3 regions of the Streptosporangium sp. NPDC002721 genome follow, and region 2 is predicted to be linked to each of the others. Evidence: riboswitches for the same ligand, from Rfam matches in the RefSeq annotation. Region 2 holds a riboswitch; each other region holds the start of a gene.

Evidence for each region. Region 2 has a riboswitch for cobalamin ahead of ACFYWM_RS41540 (ABC transporter substrate-binding protein). Riboswitches for the same ligand answer to the same signal wherever they lie in the genome.
Region 1: it holds a riboswitch for cobalamin, as region 2 does, so the genes downstream of both, ACFYWM_RS40110 (hypothetical protein) here and ACFYWM_RS41540 (ABC transporter substrate-binding protein) in region 2, are expected to answer to the same signal.
Region 3: it holds a riboswitch for cobalamin, as region 2 does, so the genes downstream of both, metE (5-methyltetrahydropteroyltriglutamate--homocysteine S-methyltransferase) here and ACFYWM_RS41540 (ABC transporter substrate-binding protein) in region 2, are expected to answer to the same signal.

Annotation. Positions count from the first base shown of each region.
Region 1 is NZ_JBIAQI010000042.1:6,674-14,433, reverse strand. It holds gene ACFYWM_RS40125 (hypothetical protein) at 66-488, opposite strand; gene ACFYWM_RS40120 (hypothetical protein) at 613-981, opposite strand; gene ACFYWM_RS40115 (BTAD domain-containing putative transcriptional regulator) at 1,349-4,534, opposite strand; cobalamin riboswitch at 4,933-5,125, shown strand; gene ACFYWM_RS40110 (hypothetical protein) at 5,094-5,405, shown strand; gene ACFYWM_RS40105 (hypothetical protein) at 6,002-6,496, opposite strand; gene ACFYWM_RS40100 (hypothetical protein) at 7,132-7,341, opposite strand; gene ACFYWM_RS40095 (hypothetical protein) at 7,344-7,721, opposite strand.
Region 2 is NZ_JBIAQI010000047.1:3,023-10,782, reverse strand. It holds gene ACFYWM_RS41565 (ABC transporter ATP-binding protein) at 1-265, opposite strand, end outside; gene ACFYWM_RS41560 (ABC transporter permease) at 262-1,074, opposite strand; gene ACFYWM_RS41555 (ABC transporter permease) at 1,153-2,133, opposite strand; gene ACFYWM_RS41550 (ABC transporter substrate-binding protein) at 2,130-3,683, opposite strand; gene ACFYWM_RS41545 (hypothetical protein) at 3,697-3,900, opposite strand; cobalamin riboswitch at 3,887-4,086, shown strand; gene ACFYWM_RS41540 (ABC transporter substrate-binding protein) at 4,274-5,278, shown strand; gene ACFYWM_RS41535 (FecCD family ABC transporter permease) at 5,293-6,456, shown strand; gene ACFYWM_RS41530 (ABC transporter ATP-binding protein) at 6,453-7,271, shown strand; gene ACFYWM_RS41525 (helix-turn-helix transcriptional regulator) at 7,389-7,760, shown strand, end outside.
Region 3 is NZ_JBIAQI010000046.1:47,464-55,223, reverse strand. It holds gene ACFYWM_RS41500 (hypothetical protein) at 1-74, opposite strand, end outside; gene ACFYWM_RS41495 (zinc ribbon domain-containing protein) at 566-1,216, opposite strand; cobalamin riboswitch at 1,451-1,643, shown strand; gene metE (5-methyltetrahydropteroyltriglutamate--homocysteine S-methyltransferase) at 1,753-3,981, shown strand; gene ACFYWM_RS41485 (lytic polysaccharide monooxygenase) at 4,196-4,702, shown strand; partial or broken gene ACFYWM_RS41480 (NB-ARC domain-containing protein) at 5,535-7,760, shown strand, end outside.

The DNA.
Region 1 (7,760 bases), on a different contig from region 2:
GACTTACCGGCCTTGGACGGCGCAACGCGTCGCGGCCCTCAGCGCGACGTCAGCGAGTGGGTCGGTCAGTGGAACTCGTCCGAGGCTCTGCAGGTCATGATCGCGTCCAGGGCCAGGCCCCCGTCCAGCACCCCTTCCACATACCCACATCCTGCTATGTAGCTACCTCGCGCGGCGATCGCGGCGAAGACCGCTCCGGAGAACAACTGCCTGCCGGCGGGATTGGAGATCCGTGGATGGACGCTACACCTGGTGGCGTTGTTACAGACCTTCGTCTTGCGCGCGGTTTTCATCGGGTTGTTGTGGCGGTTGACGTCCGCCGAGACGATGATGCGGTTCTGGACCCGGTTGCATACGACGACGTACGAGGCGACGACGGCAGAGCCGCTCGTGGAGATGCCGGAGACCTGCCCGCGGCAGTTGTCACGGTTGGCGGCCTGTGCCGGCAGCGCTCCGACGAACAGGGATCCCGCGGCGATCGTTGCCACGAGGGCGACCCTTATGCATTTGTTCATGGAAAACCCTTCGCGATCGGAGGACGTGCGAGATGTCGCCTCCTGGTGAATCGAGATGAGAACTGCAATTGACGGCGTGGAGGGCCCTGTCCGAGCGTCAGATCCCGAATTGGAACGTCCCGCGCAGGACGGTGCCTCGCCCGCTCCAGTAGCTCTCGTAATCGGCCCGGTAGGTGACGTCCTCGAAGGCGGTGAGTACCGCACAGGTGGCGCCCGGGTGCCGGATGTTGTCGTCTCTGATGACGATGGGTCTTCCGATCACACCTGGGCGGGTCAGGGTCACCTCCACCCAGGCCGTTCCTGTGGTGTCGTCCGCCCGGACGCACAACTCGTTGGTGGGGTCGGCGTAGCGGACGATTCCGTCTCCGACCTCCCGTTGAAAGCTCGCCGCCAAGGCCGGCTGTGCGAGGATGACACTCGCTACCGCGACAGCGACGCCGACGGTGACCGTTTTGAGCGGATTCATCGTTCCTCCTTCTCGGACGGAGATCAACCCTTCGGGGCGCCTGGTATTAAAGGGCGAAATATGGCCTCTAACGAGGATTCGTCATGCTCGAATCCCTCTGACGGGCCGGAGTTCGTTGGAGTGATCGTTGCACCCGGCGGTCGCACTGTGGAATACGCGCGGAATACGCCCGGTCACTTGAGCTCGACGGCACCGCCGGTTCGAAACCCGGGTCTCGGCCCTGCCCGCGATGGAGTGTGACGGTCCCGAAGAGGGCACGGACATTGTCAGATCCTGATCCTCGGCAGGCGGCACCCGGCTCTCCGAGACCGCCGGCCGTCTGATGGCGGTCGCCCACGGCGAGTGTCGCCGAGAGCCTGGCCGCCCTTCACCCGAGGCGGGAGTCCAGCGTTCTCACGCCGTTCTCGTGCGAGATCCCGCGGAACAGTTCACGGGCCTCCTCCCAGACGGCTCTGGCCGTACGGTGGTCGCCGGCGGCGGCGTGGGCGTCGCCGAGGGCGCGGAGCGTCCGCGCCAGGTAGGGGATCGAGCCGCGGGTCCGCCACACCCGGACCGAGCGTTCGAGGGTGGCGACGGCGGCGGGCAGGTCTCCTTCGGCCAGGTTCAACTGCCCGAGCACGCTGAGCGCGTCGGCGAGATAATGGCCGAAGTTGCCGTCCTCGCTGTGGGCCAGCGTAAGTTCGGCGGTCGCCCTGGCCCGCTCGTCCCCGACCGCGGCGAACAGTTTCGAGAGGTAGAGCAGCGAGAACGTCTCCAGATAGCGGTAGTTCAACCGCCGTGCCATTCCCAAGGAGCTCTCCAGCAGTTCCTGGCCGCCCGTGATGTCACCGCAGAACGATTTCGCCGCACCGAGGAACTGGGTGATCGTCGTGGTGTAGTGAGCGTTGCCGAGCGCCTCGGCGACCTTCGTCGCCTGCTCCAGGACCTTGAGCGCCCCTTGAGGGTCGTCCTCGCCGTAGATGATCGCCATCACGTGGTAGGCCCGCGCCTGGCCGCCGAGGTAGTTCGCGTCGGCGGCCGTCCGCAGAGCGTGCTCCGCCAGGGCGAGCGCTTGTGCACCACCGTTTCCGTCGGCCGTCATGCTCCAGGCCAGGGTCGCCAGGGCGTCGGCCATTCCGACCGGATCGTCCAGCATGGTGAACAGATCGAGGAGCTGCGAAGCGCCGGTCCGCATCCGTGTCATCGCCGGTCCGGGACCCGCCGGTGAGCTCCAGGTGGTGACCTCCAGGAGGCCGCGCATCAGCACGGCCTCGCCGCGCTTGTCGCTGGCCTCCCGGCAGAGCGCGAGCGCCTGCTCGTGCATGCGCTGCCAGCCGTCGTACAAGCCACGCACGTTGAGGTACGTCTCGGTGGACCCCGCGAGATCCCATGCGAGCTGGGTCAGGCGCGCCTCGCACGCCTGGGCGACCCCCGCCATCAGCGCGGCGTGCTCCGCGCCGAACCAGGCCATCGGATCGGCCAGCAGCGGGCCGGAAACCGCCGCCGGCAGCCGCCAGCGCGGAGCAGAGCTGTGCATGAGCGCGTAGCAGGGGCCCTGGACGTGCTCCGCCGCGACCTCCGCCAGCGCCAGCCACGCCCCCAGGGCCCGCCCGAGCGCGGCCCGGCGCTCGGACTCGGAATCCTCGCGCTGCGCCCGCTCACGCGCGTACAACCGGATCAGGTCGTGGAACCGATACCTGAGCCCGCCCGTCTCGTCCGTCCCGGTTAGGTTCAGCAGATGAGCGTCGATCAGGGTTTCGATCTCGTGTTCCGCCTGCCGTACCGGCACGTCCAGGAGGGCCGCCATCGCCCAGGGGGCGAAATCGGGCGCGTCGAGCAGTCCGGCCAGCCGGAAGGCCCGCTGCGCACCCGCGGGAAGCGTCCGGTAGCTCATCTCGAATCCCGCGCGGATGTCGAGGTCGCCCGCCACGAGTTCGTCCAGCCGGTGCCGTTCCTCCCCAAGGACACCGGCGAGGTGGGACAGACTCCACTGCCTTCTGCCGAGGAGCCTGGCCGCCGAGATGCGGACCGCCAGCGGAACCCGGCCGCACAGCCGGGTGATCTCCAGAGCCGCGTCCGGGTCGTCCTGGACGCGTTCGTCCCCGACGATCCTTCTCAGCAGGTCCATCGCCTGGGCCGACGGCAGGACGTCGAGTTCCAGCAGGTTCGTGCCCTCGAGACCGACCAGCCGGACACGTCCGGTGAGGAGCACGGCCGTGCCGGGGGCCCCGGGCAGGAGCGGCCGTACCTGCTCCTCTCCGGCGACATTGTCGAGCAGGATGAGTATTCTGCGTCCGGCCAGGCAGCTCCGGAAGAACGCCACGCGTTCTTCCAGGGATTCGGGTATGCCGGTGGCGCTGATGCCCAGTGCGAACAGGAACCGGCTGAGCACGTCCTCCGGGCGGGCAGGGTCGGCGGAGGCACCGCGCAGGTCCGCGTAGAGCTGGCCGTCGGGGAAGCGGCCCGCGATCCGGTGCGCGACGTGTACGGCGAGCGTGGTCTTGCCCAGGCCCCCCAGGCCCGCGATGCTGGCCATGGCGACGGTGCCCGGCCGCGGCTTGGTGAGGACGTCGGTGAGTTCTGCCACCTCGCCGTCCCTGCCCGTGAAATCCGCGATGTCCGGCGGCAACTCGGCGGGGGTGGGGGCCGCTTGAGGTTCAGGCGTCGAGGCCGTGGCAGGGACGGGACGGTCGGCGGACAGGGCACGCATGTGCTCGCTCGGCTCGACGCCCGGTTCGTCCGACAGGCGCGCAGGAGTGTCACGGTGGGCCGGCCTGTACGGGCCCGGCCCCACAGGGGCGCCCGTGATCGTCGCCATGACGCGAGGAACGAGGTCGAGTGAGGGGTCCTGAGTGAGGATTCTCTGATGCATGTCGCGCAGCTCTTCGGCCGGGTCCAGACCGGTCTCCTCGATCAGGGTCTTGCGGGCACGCGCGTATTCGGCGAGCGCGTCCGCCCGCCGGCCACAGCGGTACAGAGCCAGCATCAGCTGCGCGCGCAGCCGCTCCCGCAGCGGATACTCGTTGGTGAGCGCGGTCAGCTCGCCCAACAGCCCGGCGTGGCGTCCCAGCCTCAGGTCCACGGCGATCCGCGACTGCAAGACCGACAGGCGGACCTCGTCCAGCCGCGTGGCCTCCGCGGCCAGCATCGGGACATCGGTCATGCCGACGAACGCGGGCCCGCGCCAGAGACTCAGCGCCTCGTGCAGGCGGTGAGTCGCTTCCTCCGGTTCACCGGCAGCCTCCACCGCCTGCCCTGAGCCGGCCAGGTTCTCGAACCTCGCCGCATCCAGCTCGTCCCGGACCACCGGCACCAGATAGCCGGAGCCGTGCCGCACGACGCGAGCCGGGTCGCCCAGGTGCCGCCGGAGCCGGTGGACGTAGGTCTGCATGTTCTTGGTGGCGCTCTTCGGAGGGGTGTTCCCCCACAGTGCCGAAGCCAGTTGATCTTCCGAAACAGGATTACCCGCTCGGCACAGCAGAACCGCCAGCAGCACCCGCGCCTTGGGCGTGCCGAGATCGAGCTGCTCACCCTCTTGCCACACCGTCAGCGGACCTAGTATCCCGAACTTCATCGCGCCCCCTTGACTGGAGGCACTGTAAACCTGGACGGCCTGTTCCGGTGATCCACTTGGTGACGAAACGATTGCGAACTCTTCCCGCCCGGGCCGGATTCCAGAGCATGACCAGCCGGCTGCCGAACCGTGTCATGACCCCGTTCCGCCAGGTCTGCCACGTAGGCGGCCCTAAGCAGAGGGGAAGGAAGGTGCGCCAGGGGTGTGCGGCTCTCGACATGACTGATTCCCGTCGGAGACACAACGCTGGTAATCAGGGTGATGGTGGTCGCTTCGGCAGGATGGGGCAGGCCGAGGAGATCGCCTGTGCTGCCGGCTTGTCACTGGCGGGATCCCCGGCCGGCTGGTCGGTCTGCTGGAGGGGGGCGGTGTTTGGCATGTGTTCGTGGTGCGGTTGGTTCTTCCGGTGTCGTTTTCGGTGTCGGGAGTCGTAAGAGGGAACCCGGTGTGAGTCCGGGACTGCCCCGCAGCGGTGAGTGGGAACGAACGCCGTCATCGGCACTGGGTGTGTGTCACCTGGGAAGCGACGGTCAGTAGGGATTGTGTGTGATGCCCGCGTATCGGGGGCCGTCGCGAGTTGAAGCGGGCGACGGAGGATTACTGGGCCGGGCGCGTCGATGCCGCCGGCTTGCAGGAGGCGGCCGCGGGGTTGCGGCAAGGGGTGTGGCGGGAACTGTCGGAGGCGGGGCTGGACGCGGTGCCGTCCGACACGTTTTCCCTGTACGACCACGTTTTGGACACCGTCGCCCTGGTGGGTGCGGTGCCGGAGCGGTTCGCCGGGGTGGCCGATCCGTACTTCGCGATGGCGCGGGGCGCAGAGGGGGTGGCGCCGCTGGAGATGACCAAGTGGTTCGACACCAACTATCACTAGTTCGACCGCAAAGGCAACTATTCGTTGGAGGGCGCTCAGTGTAGCGGCTCATTGAGGTGATCAATACTCTGAGCTGCCAGGACGTCTGGGCAACCGGCCATGTAGGTCCCTGAGTTACATGATCGAGATCGCGTTAGCGGGTCGATCCGCGAGGATTTTCGTTACTTGGTTCAAGGCAGTCCGTCTGCGGCGGCCTGCGCGCGTCGGGCGGTCGCTAGCCGCGCTGCGGCTCTCCGGCCGGGGGCGCGGCCAGCGCCGCTCACGCGCCGGGCCGCCACGACGAACAACGTGAACCGATCGAAGGTCGTCACGGGTACGGTCTGCTGCGAAACGCACCCGCGCAGCCAGCGGAGGCTGGATCACACTTTCAGCGGAGGTGCTCAGGTCCTAAGGTGATCACCGCGCTTCGGGCGGATCAGTGGGATGACAGGGGGGAATCTGATCATCTTGCCCGCCATCGACCCGGACAGGCCCAGTAGACCGGCTTCCCCTACGCGATGGGTCGACAGCGTGCGAGGTGATCAGAAGAACGGTGTTTGATTGGACGCGCCCTTGCAAAAACGTGCTTTTGTCTTAACTTCCATGGAGCAGTGGCGTTATGCTGTGCGAGTTAATGTCAGAATTATATATGTTTGAGTCTTGGCGGGTTCAGTCATTAGAGCCTTTTCTACTTTTGACTCTAGGGGTTCGCCATGCGCCTCGTAATTCTCAAACGAGTCAATTTTTAGAACGGTATTTGCCCACTTTGTCGACTTCATGTGAATCCAGAGGTGGCCGCTACCTGAGGTTTTCCAGCCAATCCCTTGCAGCTGATTGCGCGCCTTATTGCGTGCTGCCTCGTAGTCGACAGCTCCAAGATCAACCAGTAAAAAATCGTCCACCTGGGTAGTGTCTTCCCAGGTGCCACTCGTTGTAGTGTGTGCGATTACCTTGCCGATAGCCCGCACTTCGGCTACAGTGGCTGGGTCTACCTTCAGAGTTGTATGTAATAGGCCGCAACCTGAAATAACAAGTGTCGCGCATAGAATGGTTGTTGTAAATATTCTTAATGTGCTCATGCGCTTCGGTTTGATAGCGTTGATCGTAGCCATAGGGAAATCTCCATTGCCTAGGTGATTACCGTGATCGCACTAGGCTGTAGTCGGATATTTTCGACTGGGCCCAATGGTGTTACATCACCGAGGGTAGCGCCACCTGGAGAACCGTAGTGAACTTCAGTGGTTTTCTGCGAACCGCTTCGTAGGTGTTCGTGCTGACGGTTCAACCTCGATCACACTCTGATTGCTTCGGGATGAAGAGGCCACAGGTTCATCTGCATCATTAGAGCGTCAGTGCTCCGCGCCGTCGTCCGGCGCGGCACGCCCGTCCGCGCCGGACGGACATCGGGGCCGGGCATGCGGCCTGGAGGCCGGTCCCGTCCCGCGCCCGCCCGGTGCGGACGGCCGGACCCCGCCGCACCAGTCCGCCCGCCGTACCGAACACCGCGCCGACCGTGAACGCGCTGCCGCCCGCTCCGACCACCGGCCCAACCGCTACGCGGCCCCTACGGGGTCCTTCGGATCGCGTCGGCCGCTCCGCTCGTATCCATCAGAAACGCCCGAATGGTAGGAGTGACACCTCTGCTGCCCCGCTTCCGATGCGCGGGCCTGACGGCCCTGTGCTTCGGGTCGGGTTGCCACCGGATGACATGGTCACCAACAGCGAGAGTGACCTACCCGAGCCGCCATCACGTGTCCCTGGCCTGCCGTAGCCGGTCCAACGCCTCGTTGACCAGGCGACCGAGGTTTCCCAGCTCGTGCACCATCCGGTGACGTTCCTTGTCCTCCCAAGCCTTGATGGCCGCCCCAAGGTTTCCCGACTTACCGGCACTGATGATGATCTCTTGGCCGTTGACGCGCTTCGTGGCCGCATCGCCCAGGATGACCCAGCCGTACACGGTCACGTCTCCCGAACGGCCAGGATCAGGTCAACGACCTTTTCCGGCTGTTCCTGCCTGACGGTCTGAAGGTCGGCGCCGTTGCGGATGGACACCAGGTAGCAGCCTGAGCGTGGACCCATGGTCACCGTGGCTACGCGCCAGCCCTGCGGACCCTTCACGGTCAACTCCGGCGGGTGTCGCTCCATCCACGACCGAAGCGGAGGCTGGTCGGGCCAGGGCGCCGCCCTGTTGGCGAACAGCCCCAGGCTGATCGTGTGATGGCGGTGAGCACGGATTCCCCGCTCGGTGAGAAGCCGCTGAACCACGGCCAGCGCCTTGTCTTGGCTCTCCACTGTCGCCTCGTCAACGGCGGGTGGGACGGCTCTACAGTTGTCCATGGGTCGCACCTCCAGTGTGCGATCAAGGAACCCGTACGG
Region 2 (7,760 bases):
CGGCCTGCGAGGCGCCGACCAGCTCCACCGGCTCCCCTCCCCCGTGTTCCAGCCAAGCCTGGCCGGAGACGGAGGCGTTGGCGGGCAGCAGTCCGAGCAGCGCGTGCGCGAGCACCGACTTGCCGCAGCCGGACTCCCCCACCAGGGCCAGGCACCTGCCCTGGCGTACCTCGAAACTCGCGTCGTTCACCGCCCGCACCGTCGCGCCGGGGACGCGGAAGCCGACGTTCAGGTCCCGGACCCGTAGCCGTCCCTGGTCGGTCACAGTTCCAGCTCCGATCTCCAGCGGGGGGTGTGGCGGTCGCGCCAGCGCTGGGCCAGCACCGACACCGCCAGCGTGGGTACGAGGATGAACAGGCCCGGCAGCAGGCTCGACCACCAGTCCCCGGTGAGCAGCGACCGCTGCCCGTCATTGATCATGTTGCCGAGCGAGGCCAGGTGCGGCGGGAGTCCCAGGCCGAGGAAGCTCAGCGCGGTCTCGTGCCAGATCGCGTGCGGCACCATCAGCACCGTCGCCAGCACCAGGTGGGGAAGGAGGTGCGGCAGCAGGTGGCGGCGGATGACGCGTGTTCTGCTCGCCCCTCCGGAGATCGCCGCCTCCACGAACGGGCGCGAGCGCAGCGAGAGCACCTCGGAGCGGACGATCCGCGCCGCCGTCGTCCAGTGCGTCACGCCCACCGAGACCACCACCGCGGCGGCGCTCGGCGCGAACAGCGCGACGATGAAGATGCCGAACAGCAGGTGCGGCAGGGCGTTGAACCCGTCCACCACCCGCATGAGGACGCGGTCGGCCGCTCCCCCCAGGCTGCCCGCCGCCAGGCCCATGAGCCCGCCGATCACCATGCTGACCAGCGCGGCCACCAGCCCGACGAGGAAGGAGACGCGCAGGCCGTAGATCGACCTGATCAGCACGTCCCGCCCGACCTCGTCGGTGCCGAGGAGGTGGGAGAAGGAGGGGGGCTGCCCGGCCGAGCGCAGGTCCACCAGGCTCTGGTCAAGCTGCACGAAGGGCGGCACCAGGAGCACTGCCAGTGCCAGCACCACCAGGGTGCCGGCCGCGAGTCTCACCGGCATTCAGCCCACCTCCCGCGTCAGCGGTCGTCGAAACGGCATCCGGCCCACCCTTGGCGTTCGCGATCGTCGAAACGGCATTCAGCCCACCCCCAGCGTTCGCACCCGCGGGTCGGCGACGGTGTAGGCGATGTCGGCCAGCAGGTTGCCGGCCAGCACCGCCGCCGTACCCAGCAGCGTGAGCGCCGCCAGCAGCGGGAAGTCCATGGCCAGCGCCGCCTGTACGGAGGCCGCGGCGACCCCCGGCCAGGAGAAGACCGTCTCGACCAGGATCGCGCCGGTGACCAGTTCCGGGATGCGGGCGCCGAGCAGGGTGAGGAAGGGCAGCAGCGCCGACCGCAGCGCGTGCCGTACGACCACGGTCCGCTCGCGCAGGCCGCGGGCCCGGGCGCCGATCACGAAGTCCTCCCGCAGCACCCCGATGACCGACTCGCGCACGTAGAGCACCAGCCACGACGACTGGGAGACGGCGAGCACCGTGACCGGCAGGATCATGTGCCGCGCCACGTCGAGGGGTTCGACCGTGGTCGACGCCGGGTCGGTCAGGCCGCCCGCGGGCAGCCAGCCCAGTTGGACCGCGAAGACCCAGACGGCGAGCAGTCCCAGCCAGAACACCGGGGCGGCCTCGTTGGCGAACGCGCCACCGGTGATCACCCGGTCCAGCCAGGAGTCACGCCGCCAGGCGGCGACGGTTCCCACCACCAGGCTGCCGGCGAGCATCAGCACCAGCGCCGACCCGGTGGCCAGCAGCGTCCAGCCGAGCCGCTCGCCGATGACCTCGGCGACCGGCCGGTGCAGGGAGCGCGACTCGCCCAGCTCGCCACTGGCCAGGTTGCCGAACCAGGTGGCGAACTGCTCGACGACCGGCCGGTCCAGGCCCCAGTTCTGCCTGATCGACTCGGCCACCTCCGGCGAGGTGACCAGCGCGCGCTCGCCGAGGTACTGCCTGACCGGATCGAACGGGGACGCCTGGGCCAGCGCGAACATGCCGATCGTGACGATCACCAGCAGTGGTACGGCGAAGGCCGCCCGCCAGGCGACCATCTTCAGTACCGCCCTCACGCGACCGGCTTCCAGGTGTGGATGCCGGCGAACAGGCCCCCGGTGGCGTGCTCGTGCGCGTCCACGCCCGGCACGATGCCCTCGTACCTGCCGCGGACCACGTACACGTGCTTGAGGAAGACCAGGTACGAGAAGACCTCGTCGTCCCTGACGATCTTCTGGAAGCCGGTGTAGGCCCGTTCGCGCTCCGCCTTGTCGCCCGCGGCCCTGCCCTGCTCCAGCAGCCTGTCGACCTCGGGGTTGTCGTAACGGCCCGGGTTGAGGAAGCCCTGGCCCTTGAAGTCGGAGTGGAACAGCTCGTAGTTGACGTAGTCGGGGTCGTACGGGCTGCCGAACCCCATGACCGCCGCGTCCTCGCCCAGCCGCGCCTCGATGGCGTCCCAGTCCAGGCCCGCCGGCTCGACCAGCAGCCCGATCCTCTTGGCGTCGGAGGCGGCGGCGAGGGCGAGTTCCTTGCGCAGCGAGTCGCCCGCCGGATACATCAGGGTGAACTGAGCCTTCTTCCCGTCCTTCTCCCTGATGCCGTCCTCACCCGGGATCCAGCCCGCCTCGTCGAGCAGCTTTCCGGCCGCCACGGGGTCGGCGGCGCCGCCGGTCACCTCGGGGTTGTGCCATCCGGTGTCGGGCGAGATCGGCCCGTAGGCGGGGGTGCCCGCGCCGGCGAGGATCGTGTCGGCCATCGCCTGCCGGTCCAGGGCCAGGCTGAACGCCCTGCGCACGGCCCGGTCGCCGGTCACCGGCTGAGTCATCGGGAACATGACCGCGCGGTAGTCGGCGCTCGGCACGTCGTACACGGTCAGGCCCGCCTGTCCCCGCAGGCCGGTGGCGGCCTTCGGCGGGAGCACGGTGGCGTCGAAGTCGCCCGCCCGGATCCGGGTCGCGCGCACGTTGTCGTCGGGCGCGAAGGCGAGCACCAGCCTGGGAATCGCCGGGGCGCCGCCCCAGTACTCCTTGTCGGCCTCCAGCACGATCTTGTCGCCGGGTGTCCAGGAGACGAACCGGTAGGGGCCGCTGCCGACCGGCCTGGTCTTCTCCAGCGTGCCCTTGGGCACGATGCCGAGTGTGGTGCGCTGCACCAGCGGCGCGTAGGGGTGCTTGAGCCTGAACACCACGGTCCGCGCGTCGGGAGCCGCCACGTCCTCGATCGCCGAGTAGTCGCTCCTGATCGTGGAGTTGTTGGCGGGATCGAGCAGCGCCTCGTAGGTGTACTCCACGTCCTGGCTGGTCAGCGGTTTGCCGTCGTGGAACTTCAGCCCTTCCCTCAGGGTGAAGGTGACGCTCTTCCCGTCCTCGGCTACGACGGGCTCGTCGGCGGCGAGCGCGGGCCTGAGCGTCAGGTCGGGGGCCCGGCTCATCAGCCCGTCGAAGATCAGCGAACCGCCGTCGGGGGAGAACCCGAGCACCGGGCTCAGGTTGTCGAACTCCGAGCTCAGGCCGATGACGAACGTGTCGTCCGGCGCGGTGGCCGGGCCCCGGGGCGCGGAGCAGGCCGTGACCGCGAGGGCGAGGGCGGCGCACAGCGTGGCGTACTTCTGGAGAAGCTGAGTCACATGGGAACTTCTATCACTTGCAAATACCTTGCAATAGTCCGGGTGGCCCTTCCCGCGCCGCCCTACCGGGATGGGGGCCCGCGTCACGCGGGACGGCGAACGTGGTGACGGCGAACGTGGTGACGGTGAACGTGGTGACGGTGAACGTGGTGACGGCGAACACGATGACGGCGAACACGGTGACGGGCCCGAGGGCCGGTCGGGTGATTTGTCGCATCCTGTGTAATGATGACGAGCGAAAAGGCGAGCGCGGAACGAGGAAGCCGGTGTGAATCCGGCGCGGTCCCGCCACTGTGATCGGCGAGCGAATCCCGAACAAGCCACTGCCCGGAGGACGGGTGGGAAGGCCGGGACGAGCCTCGACCCGAGAGCCAGGAGACTCACGCGGTCGCCTCCTCGATGGAACTGGGGCGGATCTCCCCGGAGAGGACGGCGTGCCGGTTATGCCCATGGGACCGATCGGCCCGGTGCTGTTGTCTCGCACGGCACCCGAACACGCCCGAACTCCCTCACCGCCCCTCACGACGCGTTCCGGTGTGACACCGGTTCCCGCCGACGACTCGTCGGCCCCTTTGTGAGAGGACCCATACATGACGACGGGCAGACGCTCGCTGTCCCTGCTGCTCGCGCTCGCCTCGGCCGCCCTGGTCTCCGGCTGCGGTACGGCCGCCGTCGGGACAGGCGCCGGCACCTCCGCCGCTCCGGCGGCCTCCGCCGTGGCGGGCTTCCCGGTCACGGTGGCCAACTGCGGCGTGAGCACCACCTACGAACGGCCACCCGGGCGCGCGGTGTCGCTGAACCAGCACGCGACCGAGGTCATGCTGGCGCTCGGGCTGGAGAAGTCCATGATCGGCACGGGCTACCTCGACGACCGGATCCTGCCGGAGTACCGGGCCGCCTATGACCGGATCGAGGTGCTGTCCAAGGAGTACCCGTCCTACGAGGCACTGCTGGCGGCCGAGCCCGACTTCGTCTACGCGGGTTTCTCCAGCGCCTTCGACGACAAGGAGGGACGCGGCCGGGCCGCCCTGACCGGGGCCGGGATCGACTCGCACCTGAACGTCGAGGAGTGCCCGTCCGGGCCGGTGACCATGGCCATGGTGGACGAGGAGGTCCGTACCGTCGCCAAGATCTTCGGCGTGCCGGACCGGGCCGAGGAGCAGGTGCGGAGGTTCCACGCGACCCTGGACGCCGTCGGGGAGAAGCTCGCGGGAGCGACCCCGGTCAAGCTGTTCGTCTACGACAGCGGCGACAAGACCGCGTTCACCGCGGGCGGCGCGGGCGTCGGCAACGAGATCATCAAGCGGGCCGGTGGGGTGAACCTGTTCGCCGACGTGGCCAAGGCGTGGGGGGACGTGTCGTTCGAGCAGGTGGCCGAGCGCGCCCCCGAGGTGATCGTCATCTACGACTACGGCGACCGGTCCGCGGCGGAGAAGGAGAGGTTCCTGCTCGCCAACCCGGCACTCAAGGACGTACCCGCGATCAGGAACAGGCGGTTCGCGGTGCTCCCCCTGTCGTCGACGGTGCTCGGCGTCCGGGCGCCGTCCGGGGTGGAGTCCCTGGCCCGCCAGATCCACCCCGGCCGCTTCAAATGACCGACGCGACTGACATGACTGACGCGACCGACGCGACCAAGGCGACCGGCGCGACCGAGGCCGCCCGGACCGCCGGGGCGGCGGAAGCGACCGGGACAGCCGGGACAACCGGGATAAAAGGGACGGAACCGGCCTTCGGTGCCGTCCCGCGCCGTCGCCCCGGCCCTCCCCTGCCGCTCACCCTCGCCCTGCTCGCCCTGCTGGCCGCGGCGACGGTGACCCTCGGGGTGGCCGTCGGCTCGATCGGCCTGCCGGCCGGCCAGGTCTGGGGAATCCTGCTGCACCGGATCCACCCGGCCCTGGCCGGGCAGACCTGGACGGCGGTCCGCGAGACGATCGTGATGGACGTGCGGCTGCCCCGGGTGCTGCTGTGCGGGGTGGTCGGAGCCGGCCTGTCGGTGTGCGGCATGGCGCTGCAGGCGCTGGTCCGCAACCCGCTGGCCGACCCGATGCTCCTGGGGGTGTCCTCGGGGGCGAGCGTCGGCGCGGTGGCCGTCGTGGTGTTCGACGTGACCCTGTTCGGGGTCTTCTCCCTGCCGCTGGCGGCGTTCTGCGGGGCCCTGGCCGCGCTGGTCGCGGTCTACTTCCTGGCCAGGTCGGGCGGGCGGATGACGACGGTACGGCTGGTGCTGGCGGGCGTGGCGACGGCCGAGGTGCTCTCGGCGGTGGCGAGCTTCCTGATCGTGACGTCCAACGACCCGCACAAGACACAGTCGGCGCTGCGCTGGATGCTCGGCGGGCTGGCCGGCACCACCTGGACGACGGTGTGGATTCCCGCCGCCGCCGTCCTGGCCGGGACGGCGGTCCTGCTCGGCGTCTCGCGCCCGCTCAACCTGCTGCTGGCCGGTGAGGAGGCCGCCGCGTCCCTCGGGCTCGACGTGCACCGGTTCCGGGCCGCGCTGTTCGTCCTCGTCGCGATGATGATCGGCACGATCGTCGCGGTGAGCGGCTCGATCGGGTTCGTCGGGCTGATCATGCCGCACGTGGTGCGGCTGCTCCTGGGCGCCGACCACCGGCGCGCGCTGCCCGCGGCCGCGCTGCTCGGCGCCGCGTTCCTGATCGTCGCGGATCTGGCCGCCCGCACGCTCATCAGCCCCGAGGAGATCCCGGTCGGGATCCTGACCGCCCTGGTCGGCGGCCCGTTCTTCCTGTGGCTCATGCGACGGAGGGCTCGATGAGAGCGAAGGGATTCACGGAGGCGGGGGCGCTGTCCGCCGAGGACGTGTCCGTGGTCGCCGGCGGCAGGTCCCTGGTTCGCCGGGTCAGCCTGGACGTGGCGCCGGGCGAGGTGATGGGGCTCGCCGGCCCCAACGGCGCGGGCAAGTCGACCCTGCTGCGCACGTTCTACCGGACGCTGCGTCCCACGTCGGGGCGGGTGCTGCTGGACGGCGACGACGTGTGGCGGCTGCCCGGCAGGCAGGTGGCGCGCAGGCTCGCCGCCGTGCTCCAGGAGAGCGCGGGAGACTTCGAGCTCAGCGTGTACGACGTGGTGGCGATGGGCCGTACCCCGCACAAGCGGGCGTTCGACGGCGACGACGCCGGTGACCGGGCCGTCATCGTGGACGCGCTGGAGCAGCTGGAGGTCGCCTCCCTGGCGTACGCGCCGTTCGACCGCCTGTCGGGCGGGGAGAAGCAGCGGGTCCTCATCGCCCGCGCGCTCGCCCAGCGCTGCGGGACGATGGTGCTGGACGAGCCGACCAACCACCTCGACCCGCGCCACCAGCTCGACGCGCTCCGTCTCGTCCGCTCCCTGGGCGTCACCGCGATCATCGCGCTGCACGACCTCAACCTGGCCGCGGCCTTCTGCGACCGCATCTGCGTGATGGGCTCCGGCGCGGTGGTCGCCCTGGGCACGCCCGGGGAGGTGCTGACCCCGGCGCTGCTCGCCGAGGTCTACCGCGTCGAGGCCGAGGTGACCGCGCGCCCGGACACCGGCGTCCCGCAGGTGACCCTGCTCACCGGGGCGTGGAACGGCGAGAGGGGGCCCCGCTGACCTGACCCCCGCCTCCCGCCTCCCGTACCGGAACACCGTGAGAGCGTTCCGGCTCTCACCGGCTCACCGGACCCGTCCGTGATCTTGGTTTGGGCAGGTGGGTGGTAGAGTCGTCCCATGAGCCCGGAAGATCTCGCCAATCTCGCGCACCTACGCCGGGCGCGGGATCTGATCGACCGGGAGTACGCCCGGCCGCTCGACGTGCCGACGATGGCCCGCCGCGCGCTCATGTCCCCGGCGCACTTCTCGCGACGCTTCCGGGCGGCCTACGGCGAGACGCCGTACAGCTATCTGATGACCCGCCGGATCGAGCGGGCGATGGCGCTGCTGCGCGGGGGGATGAGCGTGACCGACGCGTGCATGGCGGTCGGCTGTACGTCGCTCGGCTCGTTCAGCTCGCGGTTCACCGAGATCGTCGGGGAGACGCCGAGCGCGTACCGCGGCCGGGAGCACCACGCCGTGGCGGCGATGCCCGCCTGCGTGGCGAAG
Region 3 (7,760 bases), on a different contig from region 2:
GGCGACTCGGCGATCTTGCGCTTGGACCACTCCCGTACAAGCGCGGCGTGCGGTACCAGTTCGGGAGGTACCAAAGGACTCCTTTCTCTCTGCGGAGTTCCCACGCCATTTCGGGAAAAGGCAGGTGCCATCGGCAGGCATGCGGAAAAGACATGACTGCGGAGGAACGGCACTCGTCAGCGAGATTGATGGAGTGTCGAGGTCGCGCGACGGTGAACCAGTGAGCGCTGCCTGTAGTGCTGGCCTGCCGCTGGCCGGGTCCCCCCAGCGGAACGGCTCTCGTCTTCGTGGTGCCCGGTGGCGTACTGCGCTCGAATGTGTCGCGTCTGGTCTCTCGCTGCTTCCCGAAAGACGGGGGAAATTATCTATGGTCATTTTGCCACGGTGGCCGGGAAATTATGCGTGCGGGAATTTCCGCCGGGACGTCTTCCGAGTCGTCCCCTGTCGTCCGGTGGCGTCCGGCTGCGTACGGCTGCATCTGATCGTCAGGGCCAACAAGTAAGGGAGCTGTCACCTGTCGGTCAGGTGCTCAGCTCCCTTGAGGGTCGAGGACGTCCCAGGACGTCTACTCCATCCACACCGGTTCGAGGAGGTCGGGATTGAAGGTGGCCCGCCCCTTGCCCGCCGGGTGCACGATCACCGCGTGCAGCATCTCTCGGACGTGCGCCCGCTTCCGGGACAGCGGTAGCCCGCCCTCCGCTTCCGGGAGGTACCAGCGCCGCCGGATCTCCTTGATGTCGGTGACCATGCTCGCCCGCTGGCGTTCCGCCCTTCCCATGATCTTGTTCTTCTCCGCGCGCAGCCGGGCGATGTCGCTTTCCAGGTCGGCGGCGTTGCGGAAGTAGAGGTTGTTGGAGATGTTCCGTGCCCGCCACTGCCGGGTCAGTTCCTCCAGTTGCTCCTCTACGTCGGTGAGTTCTTCCTCCCTCGTCCACAGGGGAGCGTCGTCCACGTCCGTGTACTGGGCGAGTTCCATCTGGCCGAGCACGAGTTCCGAGATGGCGAAGTCGACCAGGTCCCCGCGCCGCGCGACTCCACCGCAGCCGCCCACGTCCTGACCGGGACAGAAGTAGATGTGTCGCTTGCCGTCCTTCGTCTTCTTGGTTCTCAGCGGCACGTTGCACACGCCCCCGCCCGCGACGGGACGACCGCAGCGCAGCACACCGGTCAGCAGGTAGCGGTGCTCCCGGTAGTCGAGGGGGAGAGGAGCACCCACGGCGCCACCTCGCTTGACGGTGTGTCCCTTGCGGCTGTCGAGGATGTCCCGCACGGCCAGCCACTCCGCAGCTCCCGGTAGCCACACATGCGCGACCTGGCCAGTGCGGTCTGAGCGCGTTTGCCGGTCGTTGCCCCGGGAGTCTTGATACCTCGTGGTGATCCGTGCTTTCCGGGGAGTCGGGTGGTGGCTCTGCTGGGGGGTGGGGGCGGGTTATGCTCGTTGCGCGGTTGGTTCTTCCGGTGTCGTGTTGGTGTCGGGAGTCGTAAGAGGGAACCCGGTGTGATTCCGGGACTGCCCCGCAGCGGTGAGTGGGAACGAACGCCGTCATCGGCACTGGGTGCGTGTCATCTGGGAAGCGACGGTCAGTAGGAGTTGTGTGTGATGCCCGCGAGTCCGAAGACCTGCCAGCCGCCCGTGTGCCGTCCGGTGCGCGGTGATCCGTGGCCTCGTGGGAGGGCCTGGGATGCGTCTTTCCCGTGCGTTCCTTCCGCGTGGCCGTGGGGCGGCATGGCATGAGCCGAGGGAAGGACGCCATGAGCAAGGTCACCACGACCGTTTTGGGGTATCCCCGTATCGGGGGCCGTCGCGAGTTGAAGCGGGCGACGGAGGATTACTGGGCCGGGCGGGTTGACGCCGCCGGCCTTCAGGAGACGGCGGCCGGTCTGCGGGAGCGGGCGTGGCGGGAGCTGTCGGGGGCGGGGCTGGACGCGGTGCCGTCCAACACCTTCTCCCTGTATGACCACGTGCTGGATGCGATCGCGCTGGTGGGCGCGGTTCCCGAGCGGTTCGCCGGGGCGGCCGATCCGTACTTCGCGATGGCGCGGGGCGCCGAGGGGGTGGCGCCGCTGGAGATGACCAAGTGGTTCGACACCAACTACCACTACCTGGTTCCAGAATTGGGACCCGACACCCGGTTCCGGCTCGACTGGAGCAAGCCGCTGGCCGAGTACGCCGAGGCGCGGCGGCTGGGCGTCGAGACCCGGCCGGTGCTGGTCGGGCCGCTGTCGTTCCTGCTGCTGGGCAAGTCCACCGTGCCCGGCTTCGCGCCGCTGCGGCTGCTGGACGGCCTGCTGGAGACCTACGCCGAGCTGCTGGAACGGATGGCCGCGGCGGGGGTGGCCGAGGTGCAGCTGGACGAGCCGGTGCTGGCCGCCGACCGTACGGAGGAGGAGCTGGCCGCGCTGCGCCGGGCCTACGCGCGGCTGGGCGAGCTCAGCAGCCGCCCCCGGCTGCTGGTGGCCACCTACTTCGGTGAGATCGGGCCCGCGCTGGAGATCCTGGCCCGCGGCCCGGTCGAGGCCGTCGGCCTGGACTTCGTCTCGGCACCCGGCAACCTGGAGGCGCTGGCCGCCGTCGGGGGGCTGCCCGGCAAGACCCTCGTCGCCGGGGTCGTCGACGGCCGCAACGTCTGGCGTACCGACACCGCGAAGGCGCTGTCGACCTGCGCGGCGCTGCTCGGGCTGAGCGACCGGCTGGTGGTGAGCACCTCCTGCTCGCTGCTGCACGTCCCGCTCGACCTGGACGCCGAGACCTCGCTGGACCCGCGGCTGCGCGAGCGGCTCGCCTTCGCCAGGCAGAAGGTCGCCGAGGTCGTACGGATCGGCAGGGCGCTGAACGGCGAGGAGGTCGTCGCGGGAGAGAGCGTCGCGGAGCGGTTCCTCAACCCCCGGGTGCGGGCCAGGCTGGACGCCCTGGGCGAGGGCACCCCGCGCGCGCCGCACGCCGAACGGCTCGCCGTGCAGAACGCCGACCTGGGCCTGCCGCCGCTGGCCACCACCACCATCGGCTCCTTCCCGCAGACCGGCGAGGTGCGCCAGGCCCGCGCCGCCATGCGCTCGGGCGAGATCGACAAGGCCGGGTACGAGCGCAGGATGGAGGCCGAGATCGACCGCGTCATCGCGCTGCAGGAGGACATCGGCCTGGACGTGCTGGTGCACGGCGAGCCCGAGCGCAACGACATGGTCCAGTACTTCGCGGAGACGCTGGAGGGCTACGCCGCCACCGAGCACGGCTGGGTGCAGTCGTACGGCAGCCGCTACGTCCGCCCGCCGATCCTGTTCGGCGACGTCTCCCGTCCGGAGCCGATGACGGTGCGCTGGGCCTCCTACGCGCAGTCGCGGACGAAGAAGCCGGTCAAGGGCATGCTGACCGGCCCGGTGACCATGCTGGCCTGGTCCTTCGTCCGCGACGACCAGCCGCTGGGCGAGACCGCCAGGCAGGTGGCGCTCGCCCTGCGCGACGAGACCCGCGACCTGGAGGCGGCGGGCGTCAGGATCATCCAGGTCGACGAGCCCGCGCTGCGCGAGCTGCTGCCGCTGCGGCGGGCCGACCGCGAGGCCTACCTGGAGTGGGCGGTCGCCGCGTTCCGGCTCGCCACCGGCGGGGTCGCCGACAGTACGCAGATCCACACCCACATGTGCTACTCGGAGTTCGGGGAGATCATCGGCGCGATCGGCGACCTGGACGCCGACGTGACCAGCGTCGAGGCGGCCCGCTCCCGGATGGAACTCCTGGACGACCTGCGCGCCTTCGGCTACACGCGCGGCATCGGGCCCGGCGTATGGGACATCCACTCGCCCAGGGTGCCCTCGGCCGGTGAGATCGAGGACGCCCTGCGCACGGCCGTGGCCTCGGTGGATCCGGCGCTGCTCTGGGTCAACCCCGACTGCGGCCTGAAGACCCGCGGCTATCCGGAGACGGAGGCCAGCCTCAGGAACATGGTGGAGGCGGCCCTGCGCGTCCGGGCGGAAACGGTCCAGTGATCTAGAGGTCTGGCGGTCATCGTGTCCGAGGGGGTGTGACCCGTCCGGGTCACACCCCCTCTCGCCGCCCTGTCATGCCCGGACGCCCGTTGTTCCCGGGGTCCGGCCGGAGGTCGTCACGCCTGACTTGCTCCCGAATCTTTCATGACTCGAATATTTACTGTTAGGAAACTTTCTTTTATATTCGAGTCACCCCCCAGCGAAGGAGCAGGATATGCGCAGAACGGTCACCTTCCTCGCGATGGCGATCATCGCCGTCGCCTCGACCGTGTTCGTCGCGTCACCGGCCAACGCGCACGGCTACATCTCGTCGCCGCCGAGCCGTCAGGCCATGTGCGCCCAGGGCCGGGTCACCGGCTGCGGTGACATCATCTACGAGCCCCAGAGCGTGGAAGGTCCCAAGGGCCTGAAGAACTGCCACGGCAACGTCGGCCGGTTCTCGCAGCTCAGCAACGAGAGCAAGGGCTGGCCGGCGACGAGCGTGGGCAACTCGGTCACCTTCAACTGGGTGCTGACCGCCCGCCACGCCACCAGCACGTGGGAGTACTTCATCGGCAACACCCGGATCGCGGTGTTCAACGACGGCGGCAGGCAGCCCGGCGCCACCGTCTCGCACAACGTGAACCTGGGTAACAGGACCGGCCGCCTGAAGGTGCTCGCCGTCTGGAACATCGCCGACACCGCCAATGCCTTCTACTCCTGCGTCGACCTGCAGCGCTGACCGGAAATCCGGCAGGTCTGATCGGGGATCCGGCAGGTCCGACCGAAAATCCGGCGGGTCTGGCCGGGGATCCGGCGGGTCTGGCCGGGGATCCGGCAGGTCCGACCGGAAATCCGGCGGGTCTGGCCGGGGATCCGGCGGGTTTGATTGACCGGGCCTGATCGGCCGGGTCCGGTCGTTCCGGTCTGATCACTTCGGTCTGACCGCCTCGGTCCGACCGTTCCTGTCCGGTCGCCCCTGCCGGATCGGGTGGCTCCGATCCGGCAGGGGCGAAGCGAGACGAGACAAGGCGATCCGAACCGCTTCCGCGCCCTCCGTGGCCCGACGGCCTTTTGTGCCGTCTCCGGCCCGGCGGGCGCGGGGGCGGTTTCGTCGTTCTCCGGCCTTCCTTCGCCCGGCTCCCGGACGGTTCGCGAGGTCGCCGAGGGTGATCGTGGCGTCACGGGAAAGGATCTCTCTTGAATGAGGGATGGAATGGCGAGGGGAGATGCCATGGACATAGCAGCTCAAAGTGTGCAACACGGCTTTTCGCATGCGCTTTAATTGCCAAAACATCGGTGATTCAACTCAAGGGCAATGGGGAACAGATATCGTGCGTCCAGGGTCCCGGCGCCCGTCGGGGCAGGGGTCGGCACTGTAGAGGTGGTCGGTGGCTCGTCGCACAAAAAGAATCCCCGATGTCGCCACGGCGATTCTGGTGGTTTTTGGAATTCTGGTCGGACTTCCGGTGCGAATTGTCGAGGAATATCTCCCGGATACGGTCGTCGAGCACAGGATCGAATGGGTGGTTGTTTTCGGGTTAACCGCCTCCCTCGTCGTCCTGCTGACATGGGTGACGCCCAGACTGAGGGAGTCGCGCACGCGTGGCGGGCTCTTCCTGGTGCCGCACAGGCAGCCGGGATGGGTCAGGAGGACCGAGCTGGACGACGTGGTCTCCACGCTGACGATGAGGGCCTCGGGCACGGTCGGGCTGACCACCGGTCTCGCCGGGGCGGGCGGGTTCGGCAAGACCTCCCTGGCCCTGGAGGCGTGTCACAGCGACGAGGTGCGGAAACGGTTCGGCGGCGGCGTCGTATGGGTCACCGTGGGCCGCGACCGCGCCGGTGCCGACATCGCGGCGCTCGCCAACGACGTCACGGAGGCCGTGCTGGGCGTCCGGCCGGACTTCTCCAGTCCCGAGCAGGCCGGTCACCGGATGGCCGAGGCGCTGGCGGAGCGGGGCCGCGTGCTGCTCGTGGTCGACGACGTGTGGAGCCTCAAGCAGCTGCGCCCCTTCCTGTCGGCGGCCGCGAGGTCCCGGGTGCTGGTGACGACCCGGCTGCCCCGGGCGCTGCCCCCGAAGGCGATCGCGATGATCGTCGATGAGATGGCGCCGCGGGTGGCCGTCCAGGTGCTGAGCCGGGGGCTGCCGCCGATGGCCCCCGGGGTCGTCAGCGACCTGGTGGGCCTGACGGGGAGATGGCCGCTGCTGCTCTCCCTCGTGAACGCGCGGCTGCGCGACGAGCACGGCACGGGGACGAACGCCGACGTCGCCGCGCGCCGGGCGGTCGAGCGGCTCGGCCGGACCGTACCCGCCATCCTGGACGTCACCGTCGCCTCCCAGCGGGAGAGCGCGGTGCTCGCCACCGTCGAGCTCGGCCTTGAGGCCCTCGGCGCGTTCGACCGCGCCCGCTTCCTGGAGCTGGGCGTCTTCCCCGAGGACGTCGAGATACCGGCCGCGGTCGTCGAGCTGCTCTGGCGCGGCACCGCGGGGCTCACCTCCAAGCAGGCCGAACGGCTCTGCGCGAGGCTCCAGGACCTCTCGCTGATCAGCAGGCGGCACGCCAGGGGGGCGGCGCCGTCGATCATGATCCACGACGTCGTCCGCTCCGCCGTCCGCTCGGCGGGCGGGCTGGGCGAGGAGCGTCTCGAGGCCGCCAACCGCGACTTCCTCGACGAGGCCAGGAACCTGATACCCGACGACGACCTCACGGCGGACGCCGAATGGTGGCGGCTGCCCCGGACCGTCCCCTACCTCTGGGACCACCTGCTGTTCCACCTCTCCGAGGCGAGGAGATACCGGGAGCTGGAGTCGCTGCTGCACGACGTGCGCTGGTTCGTCGCCCGCGTACGCGCGTTCGGGGTGGCCGCGGCGGAGTCGGACCTGGCGCTGTCGACCTCCCGCTCCGTCGCCGGGGTCCGCCGGTTGATCTCCCGCAGCGCCCACCTGCTCACCCCCTTCGAGTCGGACGCCGTGTCCACGGCGAACCTGCTGGCCCGCCTCTACGCGTTCCCGCCGATGCGGGCGTCGGTCGAGCGCTACAGCCAGGAGAACGAGACCACCTTCCTGCGGGCCCGCTGGCCGCTGCCCGACGACGGCACCACCTGCCTGCTGCGGACCCTGACCTCGGCGACGAGACGGCTCAACGAGGTGTCGGTCACACCGGACGGCTCGCGGTTCGTCGTGCACGCCCGCGACGGCGGCGCGCAGGTCTGGAAGACCGACGGCACCACCCGGACGACGCTGGCCACCCACGGCAGGCCGGTCCACGAGGTCGTCGTCGCGCCGGACGGCTCGTGGCTGGTGACCCGTTCCGGGAGCAGGAAGGTGCAGATATGGGGGATCGGCGGCACCGAGCGGGCCGTCCTGCGGAACGGGACGGGAAGGCTCGCCGCGATGGCGGTCGCGCCGGACGGCTCGTGGCTGGTCACCCTCTCCACGCGGGGCAAGGGCCGCCTCTGGAACGCCGACGGGAGCAGGCGGGCCGTCCTGCGGAACGGGACGGCGGGGCTCGCCGGGGTGGCGGTCGCGCCGGACGGCTCGTGGCTGGCCACCCGCTCGGTGAAGGGCAGGGTCGCCCTGTGGAGCCCCGGCGGGAAGAGACGCCTGGTCCTCAGGAGCCGGGTCAGGGTGCGGACCAGGTCGCGAAGCCTGAAGGACGCCCTGAGGATGCGCGGCTGGAGCCAGGAGAACGAGAAGGTCTCCGGCAGGGAGAAACCGATCGGAAGGGTCTCCGAGCTGGCCGTCTCCCCGGACGCCTCGTGGCTGGCGACCCTCTCCGGAGACGGGAGCGTGCGG